Linked DNA regions of Azoarcus sp. KH32C. The protein of the gene in region 1 interacts with the protein of each later gene in a pairwise test. Links are inferred from orthologs where the notes say so. Each region holds a gene or a part of one and is shown on either strand. Other genes may lie near its edges. The genes, in order: leuS and ligA.

What was found.
Region 2: the proteins of leuS (region 1) and ligA interact in binary tests that used the Escherichia coli proteins (3 or more experiments, as listed by UniProt). The link is inferred for Azoarcus sp. KH32C from one-to-one orthologs.

Annotation. Positions count from the first base shown.
Region 1 is NC_020516.1:1,392,592-1,407,368, reverse strand. The notes cover bases 5,467-8,597. They hold leuS (leucine--tRNA ligase), read left to right. Parts: upstream 5,467-5,775; coding sequence 5,776-8,397; downstream 8,398-8,597. Other genes in these bases: lptE (LPS assembly lipoprotein LptE), read left to right, coding at 8,409-8,597; AZKH_RS06275 (hypothetical protein), read left to right, coding at 5,467-5,584. Outside these bases: AZKH_RS06290 (NADP-dependent malic enzyme), read right to left, coding at 1-1,563; AZKH_RS06285 (ParA family protein), read left to right, coding at 1,933-2,712; AZKH_RS06280 (UvrD-helicase domain-containing protein), read right to left, coding at 2,756-4,963; more of AZKH_RS06275, read left to right, coding at 5,255-5,466; more of lptE, read left to right, coding at 8,598-8,918; holA (DNA polymerase III subunit delta), read left to right, coding at 8,915-9,922; AZKH_RS06255 (glutamate-5-semialdehyde dehydrogenase), read left to right, coding at 10,036-11,313; AZKH_RS06250 (chalcone isomerase family protein), read left to right, coding at 11,338-11,931; AZKH_RS27610 (methylated-DNA--[protein]-cysteine S-methyltransferase), read left to right, coding at 11,966-12,433; site-specific tyrosine recombinase XerD, read left to right, coding at 12,430-13,347; ybaK (Cys-tRNA(Pro) deacylase), read left to right, coding at 13,400-13,888; AZKH_RS06230 (H-NS family nucleoid-associated regulatory protein), read left to right, coding at 14,061-14,432; AZKH_RS06225 (dihydroneopterin aldolase), read right to left, coding at 14,465-14,777.
Region 2 is NC_020516.1:3,157,753-3,172,398, reverse strand. The notes cover bases 5,771-8,770. They hold ligA (NAD-dependent DNA ligase LigA), read left to right. Parts: upstream 5,771-6,253; coding sequence 6,254-8,287; downstream 8,288-8,770. Other genes in these bases: galU (UTP--glucose-1-phosphate uridylyltransferase GalU), read left to right, coding at 8,349-8,770; AZKH_RS13855 (cell division protein ZipA C-terminal FtsZ-binding domain-containing protein), read left to right, coding at 5,771-6,254. Also shown: dapD (2,3,4,5-tetrahydropyridine-2,6-dicarboxylate N-succinyltransferase), read right to left, coding at 1-283; dapC (succinyldiaminopimelate transaminase), read right to left, coding at 301-1,494; chromosome segregation protein SMC, read left to right, coding at 1,624-5,148; more of AZKH_RS13855, read left to right, coding at 5,163-5,770; more of galU, read left to right, coding at 8,771-9,221; translational GTPase TypA, read right to left, coding at 9,317-11,134; AZKH_RS13835 (S-methyl-5'-thioinosine phosphorylase), read left to right, coding at 11,303-12,043; AZKH_RS13830 (carboxypeptidase-like regulatory domain-containing protein), read right to left, coding at 12,078-12,488; AZKH_RS13825 (YbhB/YbcL family Raf kinase inhibitor-like protein), read right to left, coding at 12,520-13,002; AZKH_RS13820 (nicotinate phosphoribosyltransferase), read right to left, coding at 12,999-14,378; AZKH_RS13815 (nicotinamidase), read right to left, coding at 14,380-14,646. UniProt on the Escherichia coli protein: DNA ligase that catalyzes the formation of phosphodiester linkages between 5'-phosphoryl and 3'-hydroxyl groups in double-stranded DNA using NAD as a coenzyme and as the energy source for the reaction.

The DNA.
Region 1 (14,777 bases):
GCACAGCATGCGATGGTATTCCTGCCACAGTTCCTTGTAGCGCGGATCCGACTCAGGGTTGATGATGTCGAAATCACGACCGGGCACGAGGTTCAGGCCGATCTTCTGGATGCGCATCTCGATGACGCTCGGACGGCCGATCAGGATCGGACGTGCGAGGCCTTCCTCGATGACAACACGGGCCGCGTGCAGCACGCGCTCATCTTCGCCTTCGGCGTACAGCACCCGCTTGGTTTCAGCGGGGATGCGCTTGGCCGCCGCAAACACCGGCTTCATGACGATGCCGGACTGGTAGACGAAGTCTGACAGGCTCGCGACATAGGCCGCCATATCTTCGATCGGCTGGGTCGCAACACCCGAATCCATCGCCGCCTGGGCCACGGCCGGCGCGATCTTCACAATCAGACGCGGATCGAAGGGCTTCGGGATGATGTAATCGGGGCCGAAGCGCAGCTCTGCACCACCGTAGGCCGACGCGACGATGTCGCTTTGCTCGGCCTGCGCCAGTTCCGCGATCGCCTTCACGCACGCAAGCTTCATCTCCTCATTGATCGTCGTCGCGCCGACGTCAAGCGCGCCGCGGAAGATGAACGGGAAGCAGAGCACGTTGTTGACCTGGTTCGGGTAATCCGAACGGCCAGTCGCGATGATGACATCCGGGCGAGCCTTCTTCGCGTCTTCCGGCAGGATTTCCGGATTCGGGTTCGCCAGCGCGAAGATCAGCGGATTGTCGGCCATCGTCGCGACCATCTCGGGCTTCAGCACGCCGGCCGTCGACAGGCCGAGGAACACGTCCGCACCGACCATCACGTCCGCCAGCGAGCGGCCTTCGGTCTTCTGCGCATAACGGGCCTTGTTGGCCTCCATATTCTCTTCGCGGCCGACGTAGATCACGCCCTTCGAATCGCAGACGTAGACGTTTTCACGCTTGAGGCCCAGGCCAACCATCAGGTCCAGGCAGGCGATGGCCGCCGCGCCGGCGCCCGAGCATACGAGCTTGACCTTCGCGATGTCCTTGCCGATGACCTTCAGGCCGTTGATCAGACCGGCCGACGAGATGATCGCCGTGCCGTGCTGGTCGTCGTGGAAGACGGGAATCGTCATGCGCTCGCGCAGCTTCTTCTCGATGTAGAAGCACTCGGGCGCCTTGATGTCCTCCAGATTCACGCCGCCGAGCGTGGGCTCGAGCGAGGCGATGATGTCGATCAGCTTGTCGGGGTCGTTTTCGGCGAGCTCGATGTCGAACACGTCGATACCGGCGAACTTCTTGAACAGGCAGCCCTTGCCTTCCATGACCGGCTTGGACGCGAGCGGGCCGATGTTGCCGAGACCCAGCACGGCGGTGCCGTTGGTCACGACGGCGACGAGGTTGCCGCGCGAAGTGTATTCACGCGCATTGCCCGGATCCTCGACGATCGCGTCGCAGGCGGCGGCGACACCCGGCGAATAGGCGAGCGCGAGGTCGCGCTGGTTGGTGAGGCTCTTGGTCGGAACGACCGAAATCTTGCCGCGCGTCGGCGAGCGGTGGTACTCAAGCGCCGCGGTGATGAAATCCTGATCCATGTTCTCCCTCTCGAATGGGCGAATTGTTGTGTGTAAGGTTCTGCAGGCGTTGTCACGAACCGCAGGACTGTAGGCCCCCGTCCGCAACTCGCCAATTGCGACCATCCACAGCTTTTAGGGGTATCGCTGCAGACACGCTGCAAGGATCGGCATACAGCATAAAGAGGGCTATTGCCCGGCTGGCGTTTACCTGTAACCAAGGCCGATCCGGCCGCCTTTGACGAAGCGCAAGTTTAGCTCAGGAAGCATCGCATCAGGGTAAACCCGAAACTTTCCCACGGTTACAAATTGCGATCTGCTGTTGCAATGACGCATGTCTAGCGAAATTTTTTGGCACAATCTCGCGGCACTCTCTTGAGGAAAGCAATGATGCGACGTGTGGTGTTCAATCAGAAGGGCGGGGTCGGAAAATCGACCATCACCTGCAACCTGGCGGCGATCAGTGCCCACCAGGGCATGCGGACGCTGGTGGTGGATCTCGATCCGCAGGGCAATTCGACGCAGTACCTGCTCGGCGAGTCGGGCAACGCCTTCGATGCAACGCTGGCCGATTTCTTCGATCAGACGCTCAACTTCAAGCTCAATCCGAAGAAGACCGGCGACTTCGTCGTCGCGAGCCCGTTCGAAGGGCTCGACGTGATGCCCTCGCACCCCGCGCTTGAAGATCTCCAGAGCAAGCTCGAATCGCGCTACAAGATCTACAAGCTGCGCGATGCGCTCGATGAACTGGCCGAGGACTACGACCTCGTTTACATCGACACCCCGCCGGCACTGAACTTCTACACCCGCTCCGCGCTGATCGCCGCGAATAGCTGCCTGATCCCCTTCGATTGCGATGAATTCTCGCGTCGTGCGCTGTATTCGCTGCTGGAAAACGTCGAGGAGATCAAGTCCGACCACAACCGCGCGCTCGCGGTCGAAGGCATCGTCGTCAACCAGTACCAGGCCCGGGCGGCACTCCCGCAGAAGGTCGTGCAGGAACTCGTCGACGAGGGCCTGCCGGTACTGACGCCCTACCTGTCGGCTTCGGTCAAGATCAAGGAATCGCACGAGCAGTCACGACCGATCATCCATCTCGACCCCAAGCACAAGCTGACGCAGGAGTTCGTCGCATTGCACGACGCCCTCGCCCGCAAGTACGGCGCCTGAAATGTCGGCGGCCAGTCGCTGCGGCCGCCGCGTAGAGCCCGGCTTACGCCGGCGTAAGCCGGGCCACTGCCAGCATCAACCACTTCATGCCGGCCGAGCCGAAGTTGATCTGAACGCGCGCATCGGAGCCGCTGCCTTCGGCGGCGACGATCACCCCTTGGCCGAACTTCGCGTGGGTGACCAACTGGCCGATGCGCAGTCCGCCCAGGTCCTGATTCCGCGCGGGCGCCGGCGCCGGTCGCGGCGAATAGCCACCGCGCGCCGGCTCCCCGCCCCCCCGCATCCCCATGCCGCGCGGACTCGGGGGCGACAGCCACTTCGTAAGCGCCTGCGGAATCTCCTCGAGAAAACGCGAACGCATGTTGTAACGCGTCTGGCCGTGCAACATCCGGCTCTGCGCGAATGACAGATACAGCCGCTGCCGCGCGCGCGTCACCGCGACGTACATCAGGCGCCGCTCCTCCTCCAGCCCCTCCGTTTCCATCGCGCTGTTTTCGTGCGGAAACAAGCCTTCCTCCAGCCCGGAAAGGAAGACGACGTCGAATTCCAGACCCTTCGACGCATGCACGGTCATCAACTGCACCGCTTCACTGCCCGGATCGGCCTGATGGTCGCCCGCCTCGAGCGACGCGTGCGCGAGAAAATCCGCCAGCAAGGCGTGCGACTGGGCCATCGCTTCCGCATCGGGACTCGCATCCGCGAGGAAATTCGCCGCCGCATTGATCAGTTCGTCGAGGTTCTCGAGCCGCTCCTGCCCCTCCTTTTCGCTGCGGTAGAAGTTGCGCAGCCCGCTCGCATCGAGCGCGTGATCGACCAGTTCGGGCAGCGGGAGATTCGCCGTATCCCGGCGCATATCCTCGACCAGACGGACGAACTGCGCGAGCACCGTGCCCGGCTTGCCGGTCAGATGCGGCACCGTCGCATACAGGCTCGTATTCCAGGTCCGCGCCGCGTCCTGCAGCGTCTCGAGCGAACGGGCACCGATGCCGCGCGTCGGGAAATTCACCACGCGGCTAAACGCCGTGTCGTCGTCGGGATTCGCAATCAGGCGCAGATAAGCGAGCGCGTGCTTGATCTCCTGGCGCTCGAAGAAGCGCAATCCGCCGTACACGCGATAAGCGATACCCGACGAAAAAAGCTGATGCTCCAGCACCCGGGATTGAGCATTGGAGCGATACAGCAAGGCGATGTCCGACCGGCTCGCGCCATCCCGCACCAGCGACTGGATTTCTTCGACGATCCAGCGCGCCTCGTCGCTGTCCGCGTAGGCTTCGAACACGCGGATCGGCTCGCCGGCGCCGCGCTCCGTCCACAAGTTCTTGCCCAGGCGGCCGGTGTTGTGCCGGATGATCGCGTTCGCCGCATCGAGAATATTGCCGTGCGAGCGATAGTTCTGCTCCAGGCGAATCACGCTGTCGACGCGGAACTCACGCTCGAAGTCGCGCATATTGCCGACTTCGGCACCGCGGAAGCGGTAGATCGACTGGTCGTCATCGCCCACGCAGAATAGGCAGGCCCCACCTTCCCGCCCCTCGTCAGCGAGCAGCTTCAGCCAGCGGTATTGCAGCCGGTTCGTGTCCTGGAACTCATCGACGAGGATGTGCCGGAATCGGCGCTGGTAGTGACGACGGATGGGCTCGTTGCGTTCGAGCAGCTCATAGCTGCGCAGCAACAACTCCGCAAAATCCACAACAGACTCGCGCTGGCACTGCGCCTCATACTCGATGTAAAGCTCCACGCGGCGGCGCGTGTAATCGTCCCAGGCCTGAACGGCATGCGGACGCAAACCGGCTTCCTTCTGGGCGTTGATGAAGTGCTGCAGCTCACGCGGCGGAAATTTCTCGTCGTCGACGTTGAGAGTCTTCAGCAGACGCTTGATCGCGGCCAGCTGATCGCCGGAATCCAAGATCTGGAACAGTTGAGGCAATCCGGCGTCGCGGTGATGTGTCCGCAACAACCGGTTGCACAGGCCATGAAAGGTACCGATCCACATTCCGCGCGCGGTATGACCGAAGTTCAGCGGCAGCATCGCCGACAGGCGCGCCAGCAACTCCTTGGCGGCCTTGTTCGTGAAGGTGACCGCCAACACCCCCTGTGGATCGACCTGCCCCGTCTGGACCAGCCAAGCGATCCGCGTCGTCAGCACGCGGGTCTTCCCCGAACCGGCGCCCGCAAGAATCAGTGCATGACGCGGGGGGAGAGTGACGGCCTGGAGTTGTTCGGCGTTCAGATTGGCAAGCAGATCGGACATGCGTTTTTTCCTCTAGAGGCCGAGATTCTAACCGGCACGGGCATCAAGACTGGCATCTCCACCACTGTTGCGGCGCTGCAACACGACCCTTGAAGTTGTCTGACCATTGGACTAATTTCCAATTGTGCAAAGCAACACAGGTTTGAGCGGGATCAAGGCAGGCCACGGTTTGAGGCTTCAAAATCCGCTCCGCTCGACATGACGCACTGCAATAACCGCGCGCACCACCGGCCCAAAAAGCGGATCCGTGCGGCGCAAGATACGGCCGAAAATGGTCGATTGGAGAAGCAAATGATGAAGACCCCAAAGCTGCTGCCCTGGTATGCCCGCAAGGCAGGCGTATCGATCGAACGTGCCACGGTCCTGTGGCACAAGGCCGTACGTGAGGCAACGGCTGAAACCGGCTGGGTTGGCACCTCCGAATACTGGGGCGAAGCGATGAACTCCTTCCTCCGCCTCCTCGAAGAAGAGCGCGACAGCTTCTGCGCTCCGCACGTGACACCCTTCGTGCGCACCCAAAACCGTATCTGGCGCCTGCCGCTGACCGCGATGGAAGACATGTTCGCCGCCTTTTCGGCGAACTGGCAGCGCCACGACGGCACGTCGCGCAAAGCGGCCTGAGCCGTCATCCCGAATTCGCGCCCTCCGGCGCACCCATCTTCCTCCCTCTCCCTCAGTGGAGATTCAAGCATCCGGCGCAAGTCCGGGTGCTTTTTTTTGCCCGCATTCCCCGTCGACCCGTAGCGCGTCGCGCACGAGCCGGCAGGGCTTCGCGCTATACTTGCGCGTTTTCCACGCCTTTAGCCCCTCCCATGCAGGACAAATACACCCCCGCGACGGTAGAAGCCGCTGCCCAACAGCACTGGGAAAGCACCCAGGCGTTCCGTGTCACCGAGGACGCGAACAAGCCCAAGTACTACTGCCTGAGCATGTTCCCCTACCCCTCGGGCAAGCTGCACATGGGCCACGTGCGCAACTACACCATCGGTGACGTGCTCGCCCGCTATCACCGCATGCGCGGCTACAACGTCCTGCAACCCATGGGCTGGGACGCGTTCGGCATGCCGGCGGAAAACGCCGCGATCCAGAACAACGTGCCGCCGGCGAAGTGGACCTACGCCAACATCGACTACATGAAGGGCCAGCTGAAGCGCCTGGGCTTCGCGATCGACTGGTCGCGCGAGCTCGCGACCTGCAAGCCCGACTACTACCGCTGGGAACAGTGGCTCTTTACGCGCCTGTACAAGAAAGGCCTGGTCTACAAGCGCCTCGGCACCGTCAACTGGGACCCGGTCGACGAGACCGTGCTTGCCAACGAGCAGGTCATCGATGGCCGCGGCTGGCGCAGCGGCGCTGTGGTCGAAAAACGCGAAATACCGATGTACTACATGAAGATCACCGCCTACGCGGATGAGCTTCTCGACGCGCTTGACGGCCTGCCGGGCTGGCCTGAGCAGGTCAAGCTGATGCAGAAGAACTGGATCGGCCGCTCCGAAGGCGTCGAAATCCATTTCCCCTACGACCTGTCGACGGTCGGCAGCTCAGGCGTGCTGAAGGTCTTCACGACCCGCGCCGACACCCTGCTGGGCGCGACCTACGTCGCCGTCGCGGCCGAGCATCCGCTTGCGCTGCAAGCCGCGAAGAACAATCCGGAACTCGCCGCCTTCGTCGACGAATGCCGCCACGGCGGTATCGCCGAAGCCGATCTTGCGACGATCGAGAAGAAGGGCATGCCGACCGGCCTGCGCGTCGTGCATCCGATCACCGGCGAATATCTCCCGGTGTGGGTCGCCAACTACGTGCTGATGGGCTACGGCGAAGGTGCGGTGATGGCCGTCCCCGCCCACGACGAACGCGACTTCGCCTTCGCAACCAAGTACCAACTGCCGATCCAGATGGTCGTGCGCTCGACCCGCGACGCTTATTCGGAAACCGCCGCCCCGTGGCAGGACGCCTACGCTGAACCCGGTCGCCTCGTGAATTCGCGCAAGTACGACGGCCTGCACTTTCAGGACGCCGTCGATGCGATCTCGGCCGACCTGCAGGCCACCGGCCTCGGCATGAAGCGCACCCAGTACCGCCTGCGCGATTGGGGCATCTCGCGCCAGCGCTACTGGGGTTGCCCGATCCCGATGATCCACTGCGACGACTGCGGCGACGTCCCCGTGCCGGACGAGCAACTGCCGGTCGTGCTGCCCGAGAACGTCGAAGTCACCGGCCGCGGTTCGCCGCTGGCCAAGATGCCCGAGTTCTACCAGTGCTCCTGCCCGAGCTGTGGCAAGCCGGCACGGCGCGAAACCGACACGATGGACACCTTCGTCGAGTCGTCCTGGTACTTCCTGCGCTACGCCTGCACCGACAATGCCACTGCGATGGTCGATTCGCGCGTCAATTACTGGGCGCCGGTCGACCAGTACATCGGCGGCATCGAACATGCGATCCTGCACCTCCTCTACTCGCGCTTTTTCACCCGTGCGATGCGCGACGAAGGCATGGTCAACGTCTCCGAGCCCTTCACCAACCTGCTGACGCAGGGCATGGTGGTCGCCGACACCTACTACCGCGAAGCCGACAACGGCAAGAAGGATTGGATCAACCCGGCCGACGTCCAGGTCGAGCGTGATGACAAGGGCCGTCCCGTCGGCGCGAAGCTCACTGCCGACGGCCAGCCCGTCGTCATCGGCGGCACCGAAAAGATGTCGAAGTCGAAGAACAACGGCGTCGACCCACAGGCGCTCGTCGAGCGTTACGGCGCCGACACGGCCCGCCTCTTCATCATCTTCGCCGCACCGCCCGATCAACAGCTCGAATGGTCGGATTCCGGCGTCGAAGGCGCGTACCGCTTCCTGCGCCGCGTGTGGTCCTTCGGCCACGCTTTCGCAACCGAATACAAGGCGGCTCTGCCCGCCAGCCGCAGCCTGGCTTCCGCCAAGCTGCCGGAAAGCCTGGCCGCCGTGCGTCGCGAAATCCACACCTGTCTCAAGCAGGCCAACTACGACTTCGGCAAGCATCAGTTCAACACCGTCGTTTCGGCGGCGATGAAGATCCTCAACGCCCTCGAAAAGGCCGCGCGCGACGATGCCGCGGCCCACGCGGAAGTTGTCGAAGAGGGTCTGTCGATCCTGCTGCGCCTGCTCGCACCGATCACGCCACACGTCGCGCATGCGCTATGGAGCGAGTGTGGTTTCGCCGGCGACCTGCTGCAGGCCGCCTGGCCGGAGCCGTCGGAGAGCGCGCTCAAGCAGGACGAGATCGAACTCGTCGTGCAGGTGAACGGCAAGCTCCGCGGCAGCGTGAAGGTCGCCGCCGACGCGCCGACCTCGCAGATCGAAGCCCTCGCGCTGGCCTCGGAAGCCGCCGTGAAATTCATGGAAGGCAAGCCGCCGCGCAAGGTCGTGGTCGTGCCGGGCCGGCTCGTCAATATCGTCGTCTGAGGAAGCTCCGGATGTCCCACAGCCGTTCGCGTCGCCGCACGCTCGCTGCACTCGCCGCCCTCGCGACAGCCGGAGCGCTCTCCGGCTGCGGCTTCCAGCTGCGCGGCCCACGGCCGCTGGCGTTTTCGAGCATCTACTTAGGTGTAAGCACCCAGAGTGACCTGGGTGCGGCGTTGCGGCGCCGGATTCGCGCCAGCGGCAGCACCAGCGTCGAAGACGATCCGGCAAGAGCCGACGTGCGTCTCGAAATCCTGCGCAACGAACGCCACCGCGACATCCTGACGCTGACCGGCGCCGGCAAGGTCCGCGAGTATGAACTGACCTACTCGATCGCCTTCCGGCTCGTCGACCGCTCCGGCGCGGAGCGAATTGCCCCAACGGTCATCACCGCGAAACGCGAATACAATTTCGACGACTCGCAGGTGCTGGCGAAGGAACAGGAAGAGGCGCTGCTATACAACGACATGCAGGGCGACCTGGTCGAGCAGTTGGTGCGGCGCCTGGCCGCCGTCAAGTCGTGATCCTGCGCCCGGACCAGCTGCCAGGAATCCTCGAGAAACCGCTCGCCCCGCTCTACCTGCTGCATGGCAACGAGCCGCTCCTGGTGCTCGAAGCCGCGGACCTCATACGTGCCGCGGCTCGTCGCCAGGGTTACACGGAGCGGGAAACGCTGGTTGTCGGACAAGGCTTCAAGTGGGATGCACTGAATGCCGCCGCCGGCAATTTTTCGCTGTTCGGCGGTTCGAAGCTAATCGACCTCCGCATCCCCAACGGAAAACCCGGACGGGACGGCGGCGACGCGCTGCAACGCCACGCACGCAACGCGACCGACGGCGTCGTCACACTGATCACACTACCGGAACTCGACTGGGCGGCCCGCAAGGCGGCTTGGTTCACGGCGCTATCCGAAGCCGGGATTGCAGTCGAACTCAATGCCCCTGAACGCGAACGCTTGCCGGAATGGATCGGCGCACGACTCGCGCGTCAGAAGCAGAGCGCGGCGCCCGAAGCGCTCGCCTTCATCGCCGATCACGTCGAAGGCAACCTGCTCGCCGCACACCAGGAAATTCTCAAACTCGGACTGTTGCACGAGGAAGGCAGGCTGAGCCTTGAGGACGTGCAGGACGCGGTGCTGAACGTCGCGCGCTACGACATCGACAAACTCCGTCACGCCGTCCTCGAGGGGGACCCGTCGCGCTGCGTTCGACTGCTCGAAGGCCTACAAGGCGAAGGCGCCGCGCCGCCACTGGTGCTGTGGGCGCTCGCCAACGAAATCCGCACCCTCGCCTCACTCAGCACAGGTGTCGCGGCCGGCCAACAACTGACAGCGCTGATGAAGGCGGAGCGGATCTTCGACGAACGGCGCCGCCAGGCCATCCAGCGCGCGCTGCCGCGACTTCAGCCTGCGGCCCTGCGCGCGGCCCTGCTGCACGCGGCAAAGATCGATCGCATCATCAAAGGACTTACCGCCGGCGACGTCTGGGACGAGTTCCAGCAACTCGCCTTGCGCCTCTCGCGACGCTGACCGCTGCCGTAGCGACGCGTCACAGCTTCGCGCCATCCCTTCCGCACTGCCCACTGGCCGCGAAGGCACGTTCGATGTTTTAATCGTCTTTTGATTCGCAACACCGAACGCTCATGGATATCCAGGAATACATGCAGACCTTGGGCCGCCAGGCCCGCGCCGCGTCGCGCCAACTGGCGGCGGCATCGACCGCCGACAAGAACCGCGCGTTGCTCGCGATGGCTGCTGCGATCCGCGAGCGCAGCGCCGAACTTCTGGCCGCCAACGCCCGCGACCTCGAAGAAGCCCGTGCTGCCGGACTCGAACCGGCGATGATCGACCGCCTGACCCTCAGCGCGACGGGCATCGAAGCGATGGCCGCCGGCCTCGAACAGATCGCCGCCCTGCCCGATCCGGTCGGCGAAATCACGGACGTCAAGCGCCGTCCATCCGGCATCGAAGTCGGCAAGATGCGCGTACCGCTCGGCGTCATCGGCATCATCTACGAGGCCCGCCCGAACGTGACGGCCGATGCGGCAGCGCTCTGCCTCAAGTCCGGCAACGCCGCGATCCTGCGCGGAGGCAAGGAAGCCCTGCACTGCAACCAGGCGATCGCGGCCTGCGTCCGGAGCGGCCTCGCAGCCGCGGGCCTGCCCGAAGCCGCCGTGCAGGTCGTGGACACCACCGACCGCGCCGCCGTCGGCCATCTGATCACGATGCCCGAGTACGTTGACGTGATCGTCCCGCGTGGCGGCAAGGGCCTGATCGAACGCATCTCGCGCGAAGCGCGCGTGCCGGTCATCAAGCACCTGGACGGCAACTGCCACGTCTACGTCGAAACCCAGGCCGATCCGGACAAGATCACTCCGATCGTCGAAAACGCCAAGACACAACGCTACGGCACCTGCAATACCGCCGAGTCGCTCTTGATCGACCGTGCCGTCGCCAAACGCTTCCTGCCCGAGATCGGACGCATGCTGGCGGCCAAGCACGTCGAAATGCGCTGCTGCCCGGAATCGCTCGCGATTCTGCGCGAAGCGGGAGTCGATGCCGATCGCCTCGTCGCCGCCACGGAGCAGGACTGGCATGAGGAATACCTCGCCCCGATCATCGCCGTCAAAGTCGTCGCCGGCATCGACGAGGCGATTTCGCACATCAATGCCTACAGTTCGGGTCACACGGAAGCCATCATCACCGAGAATCACTCCCGCGCGATGCGCTTCCTGCGCGAAGTCGATTCGGCCTCGGTCATGGTCAACGCCTCGACCCGCTTCGCCGACGGCTTCGAATACGGTCTCGGAGCCGAAATCGGCATCTCGACCGACAAGATCCATGCGCGCGGCCCGGTCGGCCTAGAAGGGCTGACGAGCCAGAAGTGGATCGTGTTCGGCAATGGCGAAGTGCGGCGCTGAACGCACGACCAACCGGGGGACAAGATGGGGATCCTGAACGGCCTGCGGCGATCGGTCGCACTCCTTTTCCTGGTTTTCTGGGCCTGCGGCGCGCAAGCGACCACCGACGTGGCGGGCATCGGTTTCGACGACGCGACAACCGTCGCAGGCCAATCGCTCGCCCTGAACGGCGCAGGACTTCGGACCCGAATGGTCTTCAAGGTCTATGCGATCGGCCTTTATCTGCCGCAACGCGCCGGCAACCTTGCCGCAATCCTCTCTGCGCCTGGAGCGAAACGAATCCGCCTCGTGACGCTGCGCGATCTGGATGCCGAGCAGTTCGTCGGGGGCTTGCTGGAAGGCCTGAAGAAGAACCATACGCCGCAAGAATTGGCTTCGCTCCAGCCCTCGATCGACGCATTCCGCAATATCATGCTGTCGCTGAAGGAGACCCCAAAAGGCACCCAGGTCCTGCTCGACTCGATTCCCGGCAGCGGCACGCGGCTGACTGTCGGCGGCACGCGTCGCGGCGACGACATCCCCAACGAAGGCTTCTATCCGGCCCTGCTCCGCATCTGGCTCGGCGAACACCCCGCCGACGACGAACTCAAGCAAGCCCTATTGGGCAAGGGCAGCTGAGGCTCGCTTGATCGCCACCCGCCGTCCACCTTCGATGACCGAATTCGCCGCAGTCATCGAATTGCCCTTCGGACATTTCGGCATTCGCACCGCCGAGGACCGCGTGCAGGAACTCGTCTTTCTTCCGCCCGACGCGACCCCCAAGTCTCCCGACAATCTTCTGGCCGAGCGCGCCGCGCATCAAATCGCGCTCTGGATCGAAGATCCGGACCGCCCCTTCGACCTGCCGCTCGTCGAACGCGGCACGGCTTTCCAGCGCCGCGTATGGGCGGCCATCACAGCAATCCCGCGAGGCCGACAGCGCCGTTACGGCAGCATCGCCGCGGAACTCGGCAGCGCCGCACGCGCCGTCGGGCAGGCCTGCGGCGCCAATCCCTTTCCGCTGGTGGTTCCCTGCCACCGTGTCGTCGCCGCAGGAAGCCTCGGCGGCTTCGCGAACGCCACGGACGGCTACCTCATCAGCGCGAAACGCTGGCTGCTCGAATTCGAAGCACGGTCGTGAGCAGCACGGAAAGCCGACTTCCGGCCGAGACCCTTGCCGAGCTCGATGCCTTCAACGACGCAATGTGGCTCGAGCACGGCCTGTCGAAGAACACACTCGCGAGCTACCGCAGCGATCTCGCGCTATTTGCGCATTGGCTGCAGCGCCGCGGCGGCACCCTTAGCCAAGCCGACGCCGCCGACCTGATGGCCTATCTGGCCGAATTCAGTCTTGCCGCCCGTCCCACCAGCCAGCGACGACTCCTATCGTCATGGCGCCGTTATTTTCATTATCTCCTCGCTCAAGGGCGCATCGACACCGATCCCACCGCTCTGCTGGATCCACCGATGCGCACCGAGCGTTTCCCGAAAACCCTGACCGAAAGACAAGTTGAAAGCCTCCTCGCGGCTCCCGACCTCGACACCCCGACCGGCCTGCGCGACCGCAGCATGATCGAGGTCATGTACGCCAGCGGATTGCGCGTATCGGAACTCGTCGAACTCAAGATCTTTTCGGTCAGCATCAACGACGGACTGGTCAGGATAATGGGAAAAGGAAACAAGGAGCGGCTCGTCCCGCTCGGAGAAGAGGCGGTCGACTGGCTTCGACGCTATATTCAGGAAGCGCGTCCGATATTGCTTGCTCGCCGCAGTTGCGACGAAGTCTTCGTCACGCGGCGAGGCTCCGGCATGAGCCGCCAGATGTTCTGGCGCATCATCAAACAATACGCGCTCGTCGCCGGGATTCCCACGGACCGCATTTCGCCCCATACCTTGCGCCATGCCTTCGCAACCCATCTGCTGAATCATGGCGCCGACCTGCGAGTCGTGCAGATGCTCCTCGGACACGCGGACATTTCCACGACCCAGGTCTATACGCACATCGCGCGCGAACGACTCAAGTCCCTGCACGAAATTCATCATCCCCGCGCTTGAGGCCGCCGCATTGCCGTCGCATAATCCGCAGGATCGACCGCGGATTACTCCCATGAGCAAAATGCAACAACATGCGCCCGAAACTCCGGCGACGCGATTTCTCAAGCAACATCACATCGCTTTTTCTACCCATCTTTACGAATACGAGCCTCACGGGGGAACGAGCGTTTCGTCGCGCGAACTAAATGTTTCGGAACACTCCGTTATCAAGACGCTGATAATGGAAGATGAAAACGGCGAACCGCTTGTTGTGCTGATGCATGGCGACCACAAGGTGTCGACGAAGGAACTTGCGCGCCAGACCGGACGCAAACGCATCGAGCCTTGCGCCCCCGAGGTGGCCAATCGTCATTCCGGCTATCTCGTCGGAGGCACCTCTCCTTTCGGACTGCGCAAGCGCATGCCGATTCTCATGGAAAAAACCATTCTCGACCTGCCGCTCATCTACATCAACGGCGGCAGGCGCGGCTTCCTCATCGGCATTCACCCGCATGATGTGATCCGAATTCTCCAGCCGCAACTCGTGGAGGTCGCGATTTGATTCGTGACTTTATGCCCTGATTAATCCCCGGAATTGCGAAAAAGATTTTAACCGCCGAATTTTGCTGGCAGAATATCCGAAGCCAATCATGGATCAGAGCGCATCCCGACACCGGGACCGATCCGAATTGACACCGATCTCGCAATAACCACATGTACAAACGGGGATAAAAATGGAAATCGCCAAACTGTCGCTGACCGAATTGCGTCGTCTTCAATCGAAGATCGAGACCGAAATTCGGCGCCGCAGCGACGCTACGCGTCGCGACCTGCTCAAGAAGATGCAGAAGATGGCGGCCGATGAAGGTCTATCCCTGAGCGACCTGCTGCCTAATGCCGCAACCGAAGAAAAGGCAGCTCCGGCCAAGGCCAAAGCCAAGGGCAAAGCCGCCAGCAAGAAGACCGGCACGGTTCCGGTCAAGTACCGCAATCCGGCCAACCCGTCGATCGGCTGGAGCGGCCGTGGCCGCAAGCCCCAGTGGGTAATCGACTGGCTGGGGCAAAACAAGCCCTTGGCCGATCTCGAAGCGAAAGCGGAAGCTTGATCCGGGCGCCATGCGCCCGACATCCCGAGCTTTCAGCTCGCCGTCGCGGGAGGAGAAACCCCCTCCTTCCCGCGCTGAATGAATACGCCCACGCGGCGCACTCCTTTCATCACGCCGATCTTGGCAATCCGGATCTTCACCCACGGCGCGCCGAAATCGTCGAGCAGCAGCTTGACGACGAATTCCCCGAGCGTTTCGATAAGATTGAAATGCTGCTCGGCCAGCTCCTTGCGTATCCGCTCGATCACTTCCGCATAGTTGATGGTATCGGCAATATCGTCGTGCTCGGCGGCGGAATCGGGAACACCGAAGGTCAGGTTCAGCTCGACCGTCTGCGGCGCAGCC
Region 2 (14,646 bases), 1.8 Mb from region 1 along the record:
GCGTGTAGTCGCCGAACTTCGTCGGGACTTTGTCATAGAAGTTCAGCGCACCGGCCGACTGCACTTCATTGTCGCGCAGGCGGAAGGAGATCAGGACGGCCTTCTTGATCCACTGGTTGACGGTCCAGTTGCCGTCGACCTTCTCGGCGACGCGCAGGCGGCCGGAGTCCAGTCCGTTGATGACTTCGGCCACCGCATCGCGGATGACGGCCGGCGCCGACGAGGGCGACAGGCTGGAGCGGTTTTCGAAGGCGTCGTCGATGATCTTTTGCAGTTCTTGCATGGGGAATTTCCGATTGTTCAGAGAGTTTGGCAGAAGGCTGCGATCCGTTCGGCAGCCTCCAGGCATTCGGACGTTTCGGCCACCAGGGCGATCCGTACGAAACCGGCGCCCGGATTGACGCCGTTGGCCTCCCGGGCAAGGAAACTGCCGGGCAGGACGGTCACATTATATGCAGCCTGCAGGCGGCGGGCGAACTCGGTGTCCGAGATCGGCGTCTGCGCCCACAGGTAGAAAGCCGCGTCCGGACGCTCGACCTTCAGGTGACGTGCGATGATCGGCGTGACGCGGTCGAATTTGTCGCGGTACAGGCGGCGGTTTTCGATGACGTGCGCTTCGTCGTTCCAGGCGGCGGTCGAGGCGGCCTGCACCGACGGGCTCATCGCGCAGCCGTGATAGGTGCGGTAGAGCAGGAAGGATTTCATGATCGCTGCATCGCCGGCGACGAAGCCGGTGCGCATGCCGGGCACGTTGGAGCGCTTCGAGAGACTGGAGAACACGACGATGTTGCGGAAATCGGTCCGCCCGCACTTGTGGGCGGCTTCGAGCGCGCCGATCGGCGGCGCGTCTTCGTCGAAGTAGATTTCGGAGTAGCACTCGTCGGCGGCGATCACGAAACCGTAGCGGTCGGAGAGCGCGAAGAGCTTTTCCCACTCGGCTTGCCCGAGCACGTGGCCGGTCGGGTTGCCGGGCGAGCAGACGAAGATCAGCTGCACGTCGCGCCACACGCTTTCGGGCACGGCGTCGAAATCCGAGCCGAAGCGGTTTTCCGCGAGATTGTTGATGAACACCGGTTCGGCGCCGGCGAGCAGGGCCGCGCCTTCGTAGATCTGATAGAACGGGTTCGGGCTCAGCACTTTTGCGCCGGGGCGGCTGCCGTCGACAACACACTGGGTGAATGCGAACAGCGCTTCGCGGGAACCATTGACAGGCAGGACCTGGGTCGCTGCGTCGATGGCGGGAAGTCTGTAGCGGCGTTCGAGCCAGCGCGCGATCGAGGTACGCATCGCCTCGCTACCCTGGGTCGTCGGATAGTTCGCGAGCCCGCCGAGGTTGTCGATCAAGGCCTGCGTGATGAAGGCCGGCGTGGCGTGCTGCGGTTCGCCGATCGAAAGGCGGATCGGTTTGAGCTCCGCCGGCGGTGTGATGCCGGCGAACAGCGCGCGCAGTTTCTCGAAGGGGTAAGGCTGGAGGCGGGCGAGGTTGGGATTCACGTTCTATCGGCTCTGCAGCAAGGTAAAGGCGTCAAGCGGGCGATGGTATCATGTTGAGCTTTGACTGGCCGCGCAGGGGCGGCAGTCGCGCTTCGTTGGCATTTCACCGGTCCAGTCCTTCGCTCTGACGTGCGTCTTTCCAAGCTAAAACTCGCCGGTTTCAAGACCTTTGTCGATCCCACCACAGTGCAGACACCAGGAAACTTGGTGGGCGTGGTGGGTCCGAACGGCTGCGGCAAATCCAATATCATCGATGCGGTTCGCTGGGTGCTCGGCGAGAGCCGGGCCAGCGCTTTGCGCGGCGAATCGATGCAGGATGTTATCTTCAACGGTTCGACGACCCGAAAGCCGGTTTCGCGCGCGAGCGTCGAACTGGTTTTCGACAACTCCGAAGGCAAGGCGGCCGGGCAGTGGTCGCGTTACGCGGAAATTTCGGTCAAGCGGGTGCTCGACCGCAGTGGGGAGTCGACCTATTTCCTGAACAACGTCCAGGTCCGCCGCAAGGACGTGATCGACCTCTTCCTCGGCACCGGGCTCGGGCCGCGCGCGTATGCGATCATCGAGCAGGGGATGATCTCGCGCATCATCGAGGCGCGGCCGGAAGAGATTCGCGGCTTTCTCGAGGAGGCGGCCGGGGTCACGAAGTACCGCGAGCGCCGGCGGGAGACGGAAGGGCGGCTCGCCGATGCGCGGGACAACCTGGCGCGCCTCGACGACATCCGTATCGAGCTCGGCGAGCGGATCGGGCACCTGGAGGTGCAGGCCGAGATCGCAGCGCGCTACCGCGATCTGAACGCGGCGCACATCCAGCGCCAGCAGCTGCTGTGGATGCTCAAGCGCAAGGAGGCGCGCGCCGAACAGGCCCGGCTCGAAGGCGAACTGAACACGCTGTCCGCGAAGATGGAGTCGGACAGTGCGCGGTTGCAGGCGCTGGAGACGGCCGTCGAGACCGCGCGGACGGCGCATTTTGATGCGTCGGAGTCCGTGCACGTCGCGCAGACGGATCTGTTTGCCGTCTCTGCCGAAGTGACGCGCCTGGAGGCCGAATTGCGGCATCTGGACGACGCTCGCAAGCGTCTCGAAGCGCGTATCGCGCAGCTCGTGACCGACGAAGGGCACTGGCAGGCGCGCCGCGAAGCCTCGCTGGGCGAGCGGGATCGCTGGGGCGGGCTGAAGGACAATGCCGCGATGCGCATGGAGCAGGCTGAGGCACGGCACGCGGAGATCGCCGACCGTGTCCCCGACGCCGAGTCCGCGCGCCAGGCGGCGGACGCCACGGTAGCCATGGCGCGTCGCGAACTGTCGCAGACCGAGCAGCAGCTTCGTGTCGAGGAGGCGAATCGCGCGAGCGCGGTGCGGGCGCTGGATGCCTTGAGTCAGCGGCGCGGGCGTCTCAGCGCCGAGACCGGGAGCATTGAAGGGCCCGACGAGGCGGCGGTCGCGCAGCAGGAAGCCCGGCTCGAGTTGCTGCAGGACCAGCACGAGGCGCAGCAGCGCGAGCTCGCCGAAATCCAGCAGCGCCAGCCCGAGGCGCAGGCTGCGTTGAAGGCCGCGGTCGAGCACGAACGTCAGATGCAGCGGCGCCTGACCGAGTTGCGGGCGCGCCGCGATGCCCTCGTGCAGCTTCAGAACCGCGTCCAGTCGCAGGGGCAGCTCGGCGACTGGCTGAAGCGCCACAAGCTCGCGGAGCTACCGCCCTTGTGGCGCGAGCTGCGGGTTGAGCCGGGTTGGGAAACGGCCGTGGAGGCGGTGCTGCGGGAACGGCTGGCCGCACTGACGGGTGAGGTCGCGCAGGCTGCGCGTGCGATGTTCGACGAGCCTCCGCCGGGTTCTCTGGCGGTCGTTTTCGCCGGGTCGCCGTCCTCTGCCGCGCCGCGCGTCCTGGATGGCGCATGCGCGCTGCTCGACAAGGTCGGTGTCGGCGATGCGCGGTTCGCGGGCATCGTCGCCGACTGGCTCGACAGCTGCATGGCGGTCGACTCGCTGGTGGCGTGGATCGATCGCAGGGACGAGATCCCGGCCGGTGTCGTGCTCGTCGCGCCCTCGGGACAAATTCTCACGCGACATGTGCTTGTGCACTACGCGCCCGACAGCCGCACGCACGGCGTGATGGAGCGTCAGCGCGAGATCGATATGCTGGTGGAGAGCTTCGCCGCTCTGGAGGAAGAGGCCGGCTTCGCTCATGACACGATGCTGGGCGCCGAGTCCGTGGCGGCTGAGCTGCAGGAACGTGGCAACGCGCTGCGGCGCGAGTTACAGAATGCACAGCAGGAGGTCCATCGGGAACAGGTCGAGCTTCTCAAGCTGACCCAGGCGCGTCAGCGTGCCGAAGAGCGACGCGACCAGCTTGCGCGCGATCTCGAGGATCTCGTGCATCTCGAAAGTACCGAGCGCGAGCATCTGGCGCGGGCCGAGATGGAGCTGGCGCGTGCCGCCGAGCTCGCGGATCTTCAGCGCGAGCGCCTCGACGGCGCGACCGAAGTCCTTGCCGAGCGCGACAACGTGCTGCGCGAGGTGCGGGCGCTGGAGCAGGCGACGGCGCGCGAATTGCAGGAGGCGCGGTTTTCGGAGCGCGAATGCGCCGGGAAGCTGGATGACGTTGCCCGCAACCTGCAGCTGGCCGGCGAGCAGCTCGAACGCGTTGCGGCCGAACTGCTTGCTCGCCGGCACGAACTGGAGGCGACCGACAGCGGGCGCAGCAACGACGCGCTGCAGGAAGCGCTCGCGCTGAGGGAAAGACGCGAGGCCGCGCTGGCTGCACGCCGCGATGCGCTCGAAGCGGCCGCGGCATCCTTGCGCCAGACCGAGGAGATGCGGCTGCGCACCGAACAGGAGGCCGCGCCTGCCCGCGCGCGAGTCGCGGAACTGCGCCTTGCCGTGCAGGCGGCCGAGCTCGCCGGCGCGCAATTCCAGGAGCGTCTCACTGAAGCCCAGGCCGACGAGACGGCGCTGGAGCCGCTGCTGACCGCAGACCTGCGCGAAACATCGCTGGTGCGCGAAGTCGCGCGCCTGGCCCGTGAAATTGCCGATCTCGGGCAGGTCAATCTCGCGGCGCTGGACGAGTTGCGCAGCGCGCAGGAGCGCAAAGGCTATCTGGACGTCCAGTACGACGACCTCATGGAGGCGATCGAAACCCTGGAGGATGCGATCCGCAAGATAGACCGTGAAACACGTGAACAGCTGCAGGAGACCTACAATACCGTCTCGCAGCATTTCGGCACGCTGTTTCCGCAGCTGTTCGGCGGCGGTCAGGCCCGGCTGGTGCTCACTGGCGACGAGATCCTGGATGCGGGCATCCAGATCGTCGCGCAGCCCCCGGGCAAGAAGAATACGTCGATCCACCTGCTTTCGGGCGGCGAGAAGGCATTGACGGCGATTGCGCTGGTGTTTTCGATGTTCCAGCTCAATCCCGCGCCGTTCTGCATGCTTGACGAGGTGGATGCCCCACTGGACGATACGAACACGGAACGGTATGGTCAGATGGTGAAGCGTATGTCATTGCAGACGCAGTTCATCTTCATCAGCCACAGCAAGATCACGATGGGGATTGCGCAGCAGCTGGTTGGTGTGACGATGCAGGAGCAAGGTGTCTCCCGCGTAGTGGAAGTGGATATCGAAGAGGCGCTGCGACTGGCCGAGCCGGCAGCAGCCTGACAACGGGAATCGAGATGGATAGCGAATTGCAGATTGGACTGGCCGCCCTGGGGGTGGCAGCGGTCGTCAGTATCGTCGGCTACAACAAGTGGCAGGAGCGCAAGCATCGGCGCGAGGCCGAGCTCGCATTCAAGTCGGAACATCGTGACGTGCTGCTCGAGCCGAACGAAGGCGGAGCGTCCGCCGACGAGCGTCTTGAGCCCTCCGTGGTGCGCGGGGAACGGTCGGGGCATGCGGCCGTGCGAGATCCCGGCTTGCGCAAGGCGACCCCGAGGCCGCCCGAGCAGGTCGATTCGCGCGTCGATTGCATCATCCGCATCGAATCGATCGAACCGCTGGAGGCTCCGCGGCTGTGGGCGGCGCAGAGCGAGCAACTCATGGGTATCTCGAAGCCCGTGCGCTGGTACGGGTTCGACGATGCGCAGAACGTGTGGCGCGAACTCAATGCGCACAGCGCCGGTGCCTATCATTGGTTCTGTGCGGCGATGCAGATGGTCGATCGGCGCGGGCCGATCAGCGAGTCGGACCTGATGCATTTTTCGGGCGGCGTGCAGCGTGTTGCCGAGGCGTTCTTCGCCGTGCCGGCGGAAGTCCCATCGAGCGGCGAAACGCTGCGCAATGCGGCTGAGCTCGACCGTTTCTGTGCCGGCGTCGATGTGCAGATCGGCATCAACATCGTGAGCAGCGGACAGCCCTTCGCCGGTACGAAGATCCGGGCGCTGGCCGAATCGAACGGGCTCGTCATCGGCAACGACGGCGCTTTCCATGCCTGCGACGAGGATGGCAACACGCTGTTCACGCTCAGCAACATGGAGGCGAACATCTTTGCCGCCGACACGATGCGCAACATCGCGACGCACGGCATGACACTGTTGATCGATGTGCCGCGCGTTCCGAACGGTGTTTTCGCCTTCGAGCGGATGATGCGGCAGGCGTCGCAGATGGCGGACGCGCTGCAAGGGGTCGTTGTCGATGACAACCGCTCGCCGCTGGGGCCCGAGGCGGCCAACATGATCCGCAACCAGATTCAGCACTTCCAGGCTCAGATGGCGAGCGGCAGCATGGCGGCGGGCGGGCAGCTGGCGATGCGGCTGTTTTCCGACTGATGTTTGCTTCGTCTGAAGCGTTCGAGCGCGCCGCACAGTTGCGGCGCGAGCTCGAAGCGCACAACTACGCCTATTATGTTCTCGATGCGCCGACCGTTCCGGACGCCGAATATGACCGGCTGTTCCGTGAGCTGGAGGCCCTCGAAGCCAAGTATCCGGAGCTTGCGACCCCCGATTCGCCGACCCGTCGCGTCGGCGGAGCGCCGATGCCCGAGCTCAGGCCGGTCCGCCACAAGGTGCCGATGCTGTCGATCCGCACCGAGACCGACACCAGCAATGGCGGCATCGTCGCGTTCGACACGCGCGTGCGTAACGCACTCGGGCTGGGCGAGACCGATCCGGCCGTGGAGTACGCCGGCGAGCTGAAGTTCGACGGGCTGGCGATCAGTCTGCGCTACGAGGATGGGGTCCTGGTCAGCGGCGCGACGCGCGGCGACGGGGAGACCGGCGAGGACGTGACGCACAACGTGCGCACGATCCGGCAGATTCCGCTCCGTCTCAAAGGCGATGCGCCGGCCGTGATCGAGGTGCGGGGCGAGATTTACATGCGGCGCGACGAGTTCGACAAGCTGAATGCGCGTCAGCTCGCGGCGGGCGAGAAGGTCTTCGTCAATCCGCGCAACGCCGCGGCCGGCGCCGTGCGTCAGCTCGATCCGCGAATCGCTGCAAAGCGGCCCTTGTCCTTTTTCGCGTACGGCCTGGGCGAAGTCGGCGACTGGAAGATGCCAGGGACGCACGCCGGCTTGCTGGATGCGCTCGCGGCATTCGGTTTCCCGGTGTGCGAGCTCCGCGTCCTCGCCCAGGGCGTCGAAGGACTCAAGGCATTTCACGATCGCATCGCCGCATTGCGCGACAGCCTGCCTTACGACATCGATGGCGTCGTCTACAAGGTCAATCGTTTCGATCTGCAGCGCGAGCTCGGTTTTGTCACGCGCGAGCCGCGTTGGGCCGTTGCGCACAAGTATCCGGCTCAGGAAGAAATCACTGAGCTACTCGGCATCGAAGTGCAGGTTGGGCGAACTGGTGCGCTGACGCCGGTCGCACGGTTGAAGCCGGTCTTCGTCGGCGGCGTCACCGTGACCAACGCGACGCTGCACAACGAGGAGGAAATCCAGCGCAAGGGGATCCTGATCGGTGACCATGTCATCGTGCGGCGGGCCGGAGACGTTATACCGCAGGTCGTCGCTGCGATTGTCGAGCGGCGGACGGGAATGGAGCGGGCCTTCGTGATGCCGACGAGCTGTCCGGTGTGCGGATCCCACGTCGACAAGGCGGAGGACGAGGCGGTGGCGCGCTGCACGGGGGGGCTTTTCTGCCCGGCGCAGCGCAAGCAGGCGCTGCTGCACTTTGCCGGGCGACGCGCGATGGACATCGAGGGGCTGGGCGACAAGCTGGTCGATCAGCTGGTCGAGGCGGGCATCGTCAAGACGCCGGCGGACCTCTACAAGCTGGGCGTGCTGGCGCTGGCGAACCTGCAGCGGATGGCCGAGAAGTCGGCGGCGAACCTCCTTGCGGCGATCGAGAAGAGCCGGCATACGACACTCGCGCGCTTCATCTTCGCGCTCGGCATCCGCAATGTCGGCGAGGCGACGGCGAAGGATTTGGCGCGGCATTTCGGTTCGCTCGATCGGGTGATGGACGCAAGCGTCGAGCAGTTGCTGGAAGTGCCGGACGTGGGGCCGATCGTCGCAGAGAGCATCGCGGCGTTCTTTGCCGAGGCGCACAACCGCGAAGTCATCGAGCAGTTGCGGGCGGCGGGCGTGACGTGGGAAGAAGGCGCCCCGGCGGCGCGAGTGGCGGGAGGGCTCAGCGGCAAGGTGTTCGTGCTGACTGGAACGCTGCCGACGATGAGCCGCGAGGACGCGAAAGCCCTGATCGAGGCGCGGGGCGGCAAGGTGAGCGGTTCGGTGTCGAAGAAGACGGATTATGTAGTCGCAGGTGCGGAAGCCGGGTCGAAACTGGCCAAGGCGCAGGAACTGGGTGTGGCGATCCTGGATGAAGCAGGGTTGCTGCAACTCATTGAAGCAGAATGAAACCATGGCACGGACCAAACGCCGGCCTGAATCGTTATTCGAGGAACGGGAGAATCAAGAAATGAAGAAAGTCACGAAGGCCGTATTCCCTGTAGCAGGTATGGGAACGCGCTTCCTGCCGGCGACGAAGGCGAGCCCGAAGGAAATGCTGCCGATCGTGGACAAGCCGTTGATCCAGTACGCGGTGGAAGAAGCTGTCGATGCGGGGATCACCGACCTGATTTTCATCACGGGCCGGACCAAGCGTTCGATCGAGGACCACTTCGACAAGGCCTATGAGCTGGAAACCGAACTGGCCGCTCGCGGCAAGAAGGAACTCCTGGACATCGTCAAGAAGACGGTGCCGAAGGGTGTGAACTGCGTCTACATCCGCCAGTCCGAGGCGCTCGGCCTGGGTCACGCGGTGCTGTGCGCGGCGCCCGTGGTCGGCGATGAAGCCTTTGCCGTCATCCTTGCGGACGACCTGCTCGACAACCATGGCGCGCCGGCAGTGATGGAACAGATGGTGGGCGTGTATAACTACAACCGTTGCTCGGTGCTCGGCACAATGAACGTGCCGCGCGAGGATACCCGTCAGTACGGCATCGTCAGCACCGAAACCCAGACCGGCGACGTGCAGCGCGTGACCGGCATCATCGAGAAGCCGAAGCCCGAGGATGCGCCGACGACCCAGGCCGTGGTCGGCCGCTATATCCTGACGCCGCACATCTTTGACCACCTGCGCTCGATCAAGCCGGGCGCGGGCGGCGAACTGCAACTCACCGACGCGATCGCTTCGCTGATGAAGGAAGAGGCGGTGCTTGCCTACCAGTTCAAGGGCGTGCGCTACGACTGCGGTTCGAAGCTCGGCTACCTGAAGGCGACCGTGGAACTTGCGTTGCGCCACCCGGAGGTGCGTGAAGAGTTCGCGGCCTACCTCGCCAATCGCGGCTGAGGATAGCAGTCCGTACGGCCGCCGTTTCCGGTGGCCGAAAACAAAAAGGCGCTGCCGTGGCAGCGCCTTTTTCATACGCGGGAGGTGCGCGAAGCTTAGATCGCCTCGGCCTTCGCGGCGCGCTTACGCTCGTTTTCGGTCAGGTAACGCTTGCGCAGGCGGATCGACTTCGGCGTGATCTCGACGAGCTCATCGTCGGCGATGAATTCGATCGCCGATTCGAGCGTGAGCTGGATCGCCGGTATCAGGCGCACCGCTTCGTCGGTGCCGGAGGCGCGGACGTTGGTGAGCTGTTTGCCCTTGATCGGGTTCACGACGAGGTCGTTGTCACGCGAGTGGATGCCGATGATCATGCCTTCGTACACCGGGTCGTTATGCGTGACGAACATGCGGCCGCGGTCCTGCAGCTTCCACAGCGCGTACGCGACGGCCTGGCCATCGTCCTGCGAGATCAGCACGCCGTTGCGGCGTTCGCCCATCGCGCCGGCGAGCGGGCCGTAATCGTCGAACACGTGGCTGGCGAGACCGGTGCCGCGGGTCAGCGTCAGAAATTCGCCCTGGAAGCCGATCAGCCCACGGGCCGGGATGCGGTATTCGAGACGGGTGCGGCCCTTGCCGTCGGACTGCATGTCCTGCAGTTCGCCGCGGCGGCGGCCGAGTTCTTCCATCACGCCGCCCTGATGCTCTTCCTCGACGTCGACGGTGAGCATTTCGTAAGGTTCGCACTTCACGCCATCGATGTCACGGAAGACGACGCGGGGACGGCCGACGGCCATCTCGAAGCCTTCGCGACGCATGTTTTCGAGCAGGATCGTGAGGTGCAGTTCGCCGCGGCCCGAGACTTCGAAGACGTCGGAGTCGTTGGTGTAGTTCACGCGCAGCGCGACGTTCTTGAGGAGTTCCTTTTCGAGGCGCTCGCGGATCTGGCGGCTGGTGACGAACTTGCCTTCGCGGCCGGCGAGCGGCGAGGAGTTGACCATGAAGTTCATCGTCAGCGTCGGTTCATCGACGGCGATGGGCTTCATGCCTTCGAGGCCGTCCGGGTCGCAGATCGTGACGCCGATGTTGACCTGGTCGATGCCCGAGACCAGCACGATGTCGCCCGCTTCGGCCGATTCGGCCTGGCTGCGCTCGAGGCCCTTGAAGGTCAGCACCTGGCCGATCTTGGCCTTACCGCGGTTTTCGTCGCCGTACATTACGACGACTTCCTGGTTCGGGCGGATACGGCCGCGCTTGATGCGCCCGATGCCGAGCTGGCCGATGTAGGTCGAGTAGTCGAGCGAGCAGACCTGCAGTTGCAGCGGCCCCTCGGAGTCGACTTCCGGTTGCGGCACGTGTTCGAGGATCGCTTCGTACAGCGGCTTCATGTCGGTGCCGGGGGTGGCGGCGTCGAGCATCGCGAAGCCGTTGAGCGCCGAGGCGTAGACGACCGGGAAGTCGAGCTGCTCTTCGGTGGCGCCGAGCTTGTCGAAGAGGTCGAAGGTCTGGTTGATGACCCAGTCCGGACGGCTGCCCGGGCGGTCGATCTTGTTGATCACGACGATCGGCTTGAGGCCGAGGGCCAGTGCCTTGCGGGTGACGAAGCGGGTCTGCGGCATCGGGCCTTCGACCGCGTCGACGAGCAACAGCACGCCGTCGACCATCGACAGCACGCGCTCGACCTCGCCGCCGAAGTCGGCGTGTCCCGGGGTGTCGACGATGTTGATGTGGGTCTCGCCGTACTGGATTGCACAGTTCTTGGCGAGAATGGTGATGCCGCGCTCCTTTTCAAGATCGTTGGAGTCCATCACCCGCTCGGAAACCTGCTGGTTTTCGCGGAAGGTGCCGGATTGGCGCAGGAGCTGGTCGACGAGGGTGGTTTTACCGTGGTCGACGTGGGCGATGATGGCGATGTTGCGGATTGCGCGGGACATGTTGGTCCAGAAGTCTTTGAAAAACCATATATTCTAGCACGTGGCGCCGCGTTGCAGCATCGATCTGAAGTCCTAATTCATTGAGCCGGCGCTTTGGGCCCGGGGACGGGGCATGCCGTTTTCGGCTGCATGCTAGAATTGGCGCCGGATCTAAAGGAGACTGGCTTCATGCTCGCAATCATCGGCGGTAGCGGATTGACACAACTTTCGACGCTGGAAATCAGTCGTCGCGAGGTCGTTCGGACCCCTTACGGCGAACCTTCCGGCGCAGTGACCTTCGGTGCGCTCGCGGACCGACCGGTGGTGTTTCTTGCGCGTCACGGCTACGGACACACGATCCCGCCGCATCAGGTGAACTACCGGGCCAACATCTGGGCGCTGAAGCATGTCAAGGCCACGGCGATCGTGTCGGTGGCGTCGGTCGGCGGCATCCGCGAGGATTTCGGGCCCGGAGCACTCGTCGTGCCGAACCAGATCATCGATTACACCTGGGGCCGTCGCAGCACCTTCTTCGAGGGACCGGAAGAACCGGTTCATCACATCGACTTCACGCATCCGTACGACGAGCCGCTGCGCCAGCGCATTCTGGAAGCATCTGCGGGTATTGGCGAGCCGATGTACGACGGCGGGGTCTATGCAGCGACGCAAGGCCCCCGCCTCGAGACTGCTGCCGAGGTGAATCGGCTGGAGCGCGACGGCGCGGAACTCGTCGGCATGACGGGCATGCCCGAAGCTTCGCTCGCGCGGGAACTGGGTGTGCCCTATGCCGCGATCAATGTGGTCGCGAACTACGCGGCCGGGCGCGGCGCCAGCGAAACAGGCATCCAGTTCAGCACCATCGAAGTGGTGCTGCACGAAGCCATGATGCGCGTGCGCCGCGTGCTCGAGGAAGTCTGCCGGCGCTCTTGAGCCCCCGGTGTGCACGCGCTGCGGCGCGCGCCGCTCACCAGCGGAAGATCATCGATGCTTGTCCGTGGGCCGGAACCTGGGCGGTGCGGACTTGCTCCTTGCCGTCGGCGCTGACCGTGACTCGGTAATTGCCTTGGGGTAGTCGCGCGAGCAGGACCGGGCCATCGGCGGTGGCTTCGAGCACGGTCTTCCCGGCCGGCTTCGCGACGACGACCTTTACATTGCCCAGATAATCGCCGCTGCGTTCGGCGAAGAGGAGCTTGAGGTTGTAGTCGCGTCCGATGCGATTGATCTGGTCGCGTTCTTCCAGTCCGACGCCACCCGTGACGAAGGAGATTCCTTCGTAGGTCTGCGTGGGCAGGGGGCCTTCATCGGCGCGTGCGGTCTGTATCGGCAGCGCGACGGCGAGAATGAGCAGCGAAGCTGCGGTGCGCAAGATCTGCATGTCCATACTCCTTTTGCGATGTACCTTCAAATCACGACAAGTGACTCTTCTGGTAGGTTCCGACGAGTTCCGCCTGTGTGAGGATGTGTCCCTGCATCGCCTGTTCGAGCGCGGACTTCGTCGGATGGTGCAGATCCGGCAGCATGCGGTCCAGCGCGTACAGCTTGTGGAAGTAGCGGTGGCGGCCGATCGGCGGGCACGGGCCGCCGTAGCCGGTGCGCTTCCAGTCGTTGAGCCCTTCGAGCGCCGCGGCCGGGAGCTGGGCCGCGGACACCGCCTCGGGCAGCCCGGTGCCGGATGGCGACAGGTTGTAGAGCACCCAGTGGACCCAGGTCATCTTCGGCGCGGCGGGATCGGGGGCGTCGGGGTCGTCGACGATGAGCACCAGGCTCTGCGTGCCGGCGGGAGCGCCTTCCCACGAAAAGGGCGGGGAGACATTGCGGCCTTCGCAGGTGTAGGTCGAGGGGATCGCCGCCTGATGGACGAAGGCGGACGAGGTGATCTTCAGGGTCATTGGAGCTCTCCGGAATTCGGGGGTGGGAAGGGGGCGCCGAACTCGCGATCGACGCTGTCGGCGAGCGCCCGCAGCGCGTCGGCGACGACGACCGGATAGGCGGTCGGCGTGTCGAGCGCGCGCAGATCGTCCGGCAGCGATGTGAACTGGGCGCGGGCGTGCTCGCGCAGGGCGGCGAGCGGCAGATGGGCGGCGAGGCGCATTCCTCCGGTCATAACCGGGGCGAGCAAGGGTTCGCCGATTGCCGTATCGCTGACGACGGTGAGTACGTCGCCGGCGAAACGGCCATCCGCGTCGAGGCTGCGGTACACCTGCTTGCGGCCCGGCCATGTGGCCTTGCCTTCGGAGCGCTTGCGGCGCGCATGTCCGGCGTATTCCTGGAGCTTGTAGGCGCAGTCGAGATAAGGGTAGTCAGCCGAGGTGTTCATTCGGGTGCCGACGCCGAAGCCGTCGATCGGGGCGCGGGTCGAGACGAGCTCGCGCACGGCGTGTTCGTCCAGATTGCCGCTGACGAAGATGCGTAACGAGGCGAGGCCTGCGTCGTCGAGGATGGCGCGGACGCGCCGCGCGTGCTCGGCGAGGTCGCCGCTGTCGATGCGCACGGCCTGGATCGTGATGCCTTCGGGCGCAAGCGCGCGGGCCAGCTGCACCACCTTGTGCGCTGCGGCCTCGGTGTCGTAGGTGTCGATCAGCATCGTGTTCGCCGCCGGCTGCGAGCGTGCGAAGTCTTCGAAGGCGTCGGTTTCGTCATCATGGGCCTGGATGAAGGAGTGGGCCATCGTGCCGTAGAGCGGAATGTCCCATTTCATCCCGGCGAGCACGGTCGCGGTGCCGTCGAAACCTGCGAGGTGGCTTGCCCGGGCCGAGAGAAGCCCGGCCTCGGCGCCGTGGGCGCGGCGCAGGCCGAAATCGACGAGGAGGCGGCCCTGTGCGGCGAGACTGCAGCGGGCCGCCTTGGAGGCGACCATGGTCTGGAACTGCAGCAGGTTGATGATACGCGTCTCGACGAGTTGGGCCTGGGGGAGTGGCGCGGTGATGCGGAGGATAGGCTCGTCGGCGAAGAAGACCGTGCCTTCGCACATTGCGTCGACGTCGCCGGTGAAGCGCAGCGAGGCCAGCCAGTCGACGAAGTCCGGCCTGAAGCGCCCACAGGCTCGCAGCCATTCGAGTTCTTCCGACGAGAAGTGCAGGTCCTCGAGGTAGTCGAGCACCTGTTCGAGGCCGGCGGCGACGAGGAAGTTACGCTGCGGCGGGAGCTTGCGCACGAAGAATTCGAAGGACGCGCTGTGTGTCATGCCGCGCTCGTGGTAACACTGCAGCATCGTGAGCTGGTACAGGTCGGTGAGTAGTGCGTGCTCGGGACCATGCGATGCCATGTCAGTCGGCCACCTGGGTGCTGCTGATGAGGGTGGCACCGAGTTCTTGCATCTCCTTGATCGCGCGCTCGCCGTCGCCCGGTCGAACATCGACGGCGCGGATGGCGTCGGCCAGCAGTAGTACCTCGTAGCCCTTGGCGAGCGCGTCGCGCACGGTGTTGAGCACGCAGTAGTCGGTCGCGAGTCCGGCAACGAAGAGTCGTTGGGCACCTGGGGCGCGGAGTTGGTAATGGAGCTCCGTTCCGCCGAAGCCGGAATAGGCATCCTC